2 regions of the Paraburkholderia sp. DD10 genome follow, and region 1 is predicted to be linked to the other one. Evidence: predicted binding sites of a transcription regulator. Region 1 holds the regulator's gene; the other holds the start of a gene.
The links. Region 1 encodes FNR, which switches genes on or off when oxygen is low (the NO sensors DNR and NnrR bind a similar motif). Its sites were predicted from a motif close to TTGATNNNNATCAA; they were not measured.
Positions count from the first base shown of each region.

Region 2: a site for FNR is predicted at 1,891-1,904, ahead of hemN (oxygen-independent coproporphyrinogen III oxidase). Genes of this name have one in related genera too.

Region 1 covers NZ_CP185393.1:1,239,184-1,242,607, forward strand. Annotated here, with positions in the region: gene ACOCG7_RS20955 (PAS domain-containing sensor histidine kinase) at 1-135, shown strand, start outside; gene ACOCG7_RS20960 (response regulator) at 132-779, shown strand; gene ACOCG7_RS20965 (response regulator) at 1,018-1,449, shown strand; gene fnr (fumarate/nitrate reduction transcriptional regulator Fnr) at 1,442-2,236, shown strand; gene ACOCG7_RS20975 (zinc-dependent alcohol dehydrogenase family protein) at 2,321-3,307, opposite strand; gene ACOCG7_RS20980 (DUF1488 domain-containing protein) at 3,407-3,424, opposite strand, start outside.
Region 2 covers NZ_CP185393.1:991,357-994,780, forward strand. Annotated here, with positions in the region: gene ACOCG7_RS19915 (HU family DNA-binding protein) at 1-156, shown strand, start outside; tRNA gene ACOCG7_RS19920 (tRNA-Val) at 219-294, shown strand; gene ACOCG7_RS19925 (uracil-DNA glycosylase family protein) at 658-1,257, shown strand; gene ACOCG7_RS19930 (DUF488 domain-containing protein) at 1,312-1,707, shown strand; gene hemN (oxygen-independent coproporphyrinogen III oxidase) at 1,958-3,424, shown strand, end outside.

The DNA of each region.
Region 1 (3,424 bases):
GGCTTGCTCGGCGTGCGCGAACGCGCGCACATGCTGGGCGGCGCGGTCGACATTCATACGGCGCAAGGCGAAGGCTTCGTGCTGAGCGTCACCATTCCGGCGGAAACCGTGCAAATGCAGGAGATGCAAACATGACCCGCGTCCTGATCGCCGACGACCATGCGCTGGTGCGCGACGGTCTGCGCCATATCCTGGAGGGCGCAAGCGGCTTCGAAGTGGTCGGCGAAGCGAACGACAGCCCGAGCACCGTCGCGCTGATCCGCGAGCGGGCCGCCGACGTGCTGGTGCTCGATCTGTCCATGCCCGGCCGCAACGGCGTCGAGTTGATCAAGCAGATCAAGGAAGAAAAGCCGACGCTGCGCATTCTCGTGCTGACCATGCACGCCGAGCAGCAATACGCGGTGCGCGCGTTCAAGGCCGGCGCGTCCGGTTATCTGACGAAAGAAAGCGCGAGCGCCGAGCTGGTGGCCGCCGTGACCAAGGTCGCCGCGGGCGGTGTCTACGTGAGCCTCGCGATGGCCGAGCGGTTCGCGCAGAGCCTGAACGAACCCACCGATCTGCTGCCGCATCAGCGTCTGTCCGATCGGGAATTCGACGTGTTGAAGCGCATCGCCACCGGTCAGACGATCACCGAGATCGCGGCCGAACTGTGCGTGAGCGCCAAGACCGTGAGCACCTATAAGACGCGCATCCTCGAGAAAATGCAGATGCCGCACGACGCCGCGCTGGTGCGCTATGCGATGCGTCACAAGCTGGTCAGCGACGAGGACGACATCTAAACGCCCGCGTGACTCGCATCGGCTTGCGGGTCACAACGCGCACGGACCCCGCCGCCGCGCGTTTTCGCTCCTGCCGCCCATCGCGACCCACCGCGCACTCCGCGCACTTAGCGCACTCGCCGATCCCCGCTCCGCTCCACCCGCTGTAGGAAACGCCCTACAGCGCCTCCCTCTCGCCTACTCGAAGTTCATTCGACGCCGATTTCATTTAGATACGGCGCGACCGATACTTCGAGCCATGAACTCAAGCACTGACCACCCCGCCCTGCGCGTCTTTCTCGTCGACGATGCCGCATTGGTGCGGCACCGTATCGCCGCGCTGTTCGGCGCGCTCGACGGCGTCGAGATCGTCGGCGAAGCCGAGGAGCCCGGCGCGGCATTCGCGGGCATCGCCGCCGGCGCGGCCGATCTGGTCGTGACGGAACTGCATCTGAACGGCGGCACCGGCATGGAGTTGCTCGCGTTGCTTGCCCAACGCATGCCGCATGTGATCGTCATGGTGCTGACGAACCGTTCAGGCGCCTGGTTCCGGCGCGCATGCCTCGCGAGCGGCGCTCACTACTTTTTCGACAAGACCAGCGAATTCAATCTAGCGCGCAACGCGATCCAGCGGATCGCCGGCGAACATCGCGCGCGCACCCTTCCTCAACCTGGAGCACATCATGTCTGACGTTGCCGTCTATTCCGTCACGTCGCCCTCGCTTAAGATCCGGCAAGCCTCGCCCGCTCCCGCTCCCGCAGCCGAGCCGGCAACCGCACGGGCGCCGCGCAACGACGCGGTACGTTGCACGGCCTGCTCGATGCGCTCCATCTGCATGCCGCAAGGGCTGACATCCGAGGAATTGCAACGGATGGAATCGCTCATCTGCCCGTCCCGGACCATCAAGCAGGGCGAGACCCTCTACCGCGCGAACGATTCGTTTCAGAGCATCTATGCGGTACGCGCCGGCTCGTTCAAGACGGTCGTCATGCATCGCGACGGCCGCGAGCAGGTGACCGGTTTTCATCTCGCCGGCGACTCGCTGGGACTGGACGGGGTGTGCTCCGGCCACCATAGTTGCGACGCCGTGGCGCTCGAGGACAGCAAGGTCTGCATCATCCCGTTCCATCTGCTCGAAGCCATGTGCCGCGAGGTCAAGGCCGTCCAGCAGCACCTGCACCGGATGATGGGCGGCGAGATCGTGCGCGAATCGTCACAGATGCTGCTGCTCGGCACCATGTCCGCCGACCAGCGGGTGGCGACGTTCCTGCTGAACATGTCGGACCGCCTGCGGCTGCGCGGGTATTCGCCGGCGGAATTTCATCTGCGCATGACGCGCGAGGAAATCGGCAGCTACCTGGGCATCAAGCTCGAAACGGTGAGCCGGATGCTCTCCAGGTTCCAGCGCGACGGACTGGTCGACATACGCGGCAAGGATATCCGGATCGTGGATCACGCGGGCCTCGTGCGGGTGTGATTCCGGGGTTGATCCGCAGTGCGGTTTTCGCCCGAACGCACCGCAAAACGCGGGGCGACGCGGACCACGCCCGAACCGCTCACGCTAGCGAATGCTGAGCACGGCCGCGCCCGTCAGTCTGCCGTCACGCAGGTCGCTCAGCGCGCGGTTGGCATCCGTCAGCGGATAAGTCGTCGTTTCGATCGTGAGGCGCGTCTCGTGCGCGATGCGCATGAAGGCGAGCCCGTCGTCGCGCGTCAGATTGGCGACCGACACCACGCGCCGCTCGCCCCACAGGAACGCGTACGGGAACGACGGAATATCGCTCATGTGAATTCCGCCGCACACCACCACACCGCCTTTCGCCACCGCTTGCAGGGCTTGCGGAACAAGCGCGCCGACCGGCGCGAACAGCAACGCGGCATCCAGTTCGTCGGGCGGCGTCTCATCGCTGCCGCCCGCCCAGGCCGCGCCGAGACGCAGCGCGAGTTGCCGGGCCGCATCGTCGCCCGGACGCGTCAACGCGTACACCGTGCGCTGCTGATGACGCGCGACCTGCGCGACGATATGCGCCGCCGCGCCGAAACCGTAGATGCCGATCCGCCGCGCGTCGCCCGCCATGCTCAAGGTGCGATAGCCGATCAGGCCGGCGCACAGCAGCGGCGCCGCCTCGATATCCGTGTAGTGCTCCGGCAGATGAAAGCAGTAGCGGCTGTCGGCGACGGTGCGCTCGGCGTAACCGCCGTCGATCGTATAACCGGTGAAGCCGGCCTCGTCGCAGAGATTTTCGCGCGCCGACAGGCAGTAGCGGCAATGCCCGCAGGTGCGGCCCACCCACGGCACCCCCACCCGGTCGCCGACGACGAAGCCCGTCACGCCCGCGCCGAGTTCGGCCACCGTGCCGACGATTTCATGGCCCGGAATCACGGGCTGTTTTGGGTGCTCCAGCTCATGGTCGATCAGATGGAGATCGGTGCGGCACACGCCGCAGGTATGAACATCGATCAGGATCTGCCCAGGGCCTGGCGTCGGATCAGGCATATCCCGCTCACGCAGCGACGACGCGCTGCCGTCGAATACCATCGCACGCATCAGAGTCTCCTCGAACCGGGGCGGCCGGCGCATCGAAACGCATCGAAACGCATCCGAACGCATTGAAACAGGCCGCGCGCCCGGCCGCCTCACGCGAAGTCAGTCGCAAAAGCGGAA
Region 2 (3,424 bases), 250 kb from region 1:
GGTTCAGTGACGTTGGTCGGTTTCGGCACCTTCGCGGTCGGTAAGCGTACGGCGCGCACAGGGCGCAATCCGCGCACCGGTGACGCCATCAAGATAAAGGCAGCCAAGGTTCCCAAATTTAGGCCTGGCAAAGCCCTAAAGGATGCGCTAAACTAGCGGGCTCGCTGCTTGAGGTTTTGTAAAATCAGGCAGCCTACGGAAGTAATGAATAGCGAAGCGGGTGCTTAGCTCAGTTGGTAGAGCGGCGCCCTTACAAGGCGTAGGTCGGGAGTTCGAGCCTCTCAGCACCCACCACCGTTTCGCGATTCGCGCCGATCAGGTCGCGATCCTATCCGCTGCAGTACTCTAAAACCCGCGTGGCTATTGGCTCCGCGGGTTTTTTGTCGTCGCTGGATCTCGCGATGGTCCGTTGAATGCCGGCGCGGACCACGCCGATAGCGGAGTCGATTCCCGTCACGATGAATGATCCCGATGATGATCGTTGCATCGACCATATCGAATACTTACGGCCGCGGGCTCGACGATATGCGATCAGATCCGGCATCAGCGGGTGTGACCGGGCGTCTCCAGTCCGCAGCATCGCTGCGGCGTATGCTACTGCAATACGCGTGGCAAACACCATGCATGACGCCAATCTGGAAATGACGTGGCCGCACAATGAACAAAGACTCGTGTTCCTCGCTCGATTCGCTTCTGGCTGACGTGCGTGCCTGCCGGGCATGTGCGCCGCACTTGCCGCTCGGTCCTCGCCCGATCGTGCGAGCCGGGGCCGACGCGCGCATTCTGATCGTCGGACAGGCGCCGGGCGCGCGCGTGCACGCATCGGGCATTCCGTGGGATGACGCGAGCGGCGACCGTCTTCGAAACTGGCTCGGAATCGACGCCGCCACATTTCACGACGAGTCGCGCTTCGCGATCATTCCGATGGGATTCTGTTATCCGGGACGAGGCAACGGCGGTGACAAACCGCCGCGTCGCGAGTGTGCGCAACTCTGGCTGGACAGTCTGCTGGGAAAACTGCCGGACATTCAATTGACGTTGCTCATCGGCCAGTATGCGCAACGGCATTTTCTCGGCGCCCGCCGCAAGGCTTCGCTGACTGAAACGGTCAGGGCATGGCCCGAATACGCGCCGGCGTTCGTTCCGCTACCGCACCCGTCGCCACGCAACCAGCCGTGGTTTCAACGGCACGCGTGGTTCGAAAGCGAAGCGCTTCCGATGTTGCGCGAGAGAATCGCGCAACTCATAGGAACATGACCTGAGACGAGCCGGGTAATCTGTATGGACACACCTATTCGAACGGAGCAAGGAATGCCGCATTCGAACCGCGACGGGTTGAGGATTTTCATCAAGAGGGCGTATGAGGATGCGGCGCAGGATGATGGCTATCGCGTCCTCGTGGATCGGCTCTGGCCTCGCGGTCGCAGCAAGGAGAGATTGGCGCTCGACCAATGGGCGCGCGACATCGCGCCAAGCGCCGCCTTGTGCGAATGGTTCGGACACAAGCCGGAGCGATGGGAAGTCTTCCAGCAACGCTATCGGCACGAACTCGATGCTGAGGAACTTCGAGGACGCATGCGGTCGCTCCTGGCTGATGCGAAGGGACAACCCATTACGCTGGTGTACGGCGCGAAGGACGAGGAGCATAACCAGGCCATCGTGCTGCGAGACGTCCTCGCGCATTTCGCGGCGGAATCAAACCGCTAAACCTTTCGGATCCACCACGTATGCGCGGGCGGCACGCTTGCACGCAAGCTGTAGTCCGTGGAGTCTGTAAGTCGCATAACGTACCTATAAAGTAGGCCAGTTCCATATCTTCGTCCGCCTCGCGCTTCCACACGACAGCGGCGATGACGAGTGGAGCAGCAGCGTTGCCGGAACCGCCCTTCGCTGACATAAATCAAGGCTGTCCAGATTCAAGACCGGACAATCAGGCAACGATTGCCGCACATGCCGTATGTGCGGATATATTCCCGTCAACAGGAATCGATATGCCACAACCTCCAGAGAGGGGGATGCTCCCGTGAATGCGCCGCTGCCCCTTGCCGGCTCCGCCCTCGACATCGAGATCTCCGAAACGCTGATTCGCCGGTTTGACAATCTGGGTCCGCGTTACACGTCCTACCCGACGGCTGACCGGTTCGCGAGCGATTTCGACGAGCGGTCCTACCGAACGTACCTGGGCGAACGAGCCGAGGCCGCCAGCAATCCGCCGCTGTCGATCTACGTGCACCTGCCGTTTTGCGAGTCGCTGTGTTACTTCTGCGCCTGCAACAAGATCATCACCCGCGACCACGGCAGGGCGGTGGAATATCTGCGCTATCTCGGCCGGGAGATGGATCTGGTCGTGCCGCATCTGGGCCGCGACCGCCGCACGCAGCAATTGCATCTAGGTGGAGGTACACCGACGTTTTTCAGTCTCGCGGAACTCGCGCAGCTAATGGATATGCTGCGAGGCCATTTCGATTTCGCACCGGAGGCCGAACTCGGTGTGGAAATCGACCCCCGCACCGTGGATGGCGCCACGCTGTCCGCATTGGCCGCTCTCGGGTTCAACCGCACGAGCTTCGGCGTGCAGGATTTCGATCCTGCGGTCCAGCAGGCGGTGAATCGCATCCAGCCGCTCGGCATGGTGGAGAAGGCGCTGGCCGCAAGCCGCGATGCGGGCTTCCAGTCGGTGAATGTCGATCTCATCTATGGCCTGCCGCGACAGTCGCTTGCGAGTTTCAATAGCACGCTCGACCATATCATTCGTTTGTCGCCGGACCGTATCGCGCTGTACAACTATGCGCACCTGCCACAACGGTTCAAGGCGCAACGGCTGATAGTCGATAGCGAGTTGCCCTCGGCGGAAGAGCGTTTGGGCATATTCGCCCTGTCCACGCGGCAGCTCCTCGAGGCCGGATATGTTTACATCGGCCTCGATCATTTTGCAAAGCCGGAAGACGAACTGAGTCGCGCGCTACAAAACAAAAGCTTGCATCGCAATTTCCAGGGCTATACCACCAGGGCGGAATGCGATCTGATCGGTTTTGGCGTATCCGCTATCGGGAAGGTCGGCAGTTCCTACAGCCAGTCGACGCGCTCTCTGCAAACGTACTATCAGCATCTGGAAGAAGGACGATTGCCCGTTGAAAAAGGATGGGCGCTGAGCCCCGACGATCTTCTGCGCCGGGAAGTCATCATGACGCTGATGTGCAGCATGCCGCTAGACTTCGACCGGATCAATCGGGTTCACGGAATCGATTTTGCCCAGTATTTTTCGCATGAACTGGCGAGGCTGCAACCCTACGAGGAAGCCGGACTGTTGAAAACGGATGCGCATGGAATCTCGGTTACGGCAAAAGGACGTCTGTTCGTGCGCGCCATTGGAATGGTGTTTGACCGGTATCTCGGCCAGCCGACCGCGTCATCCTATTCGAAG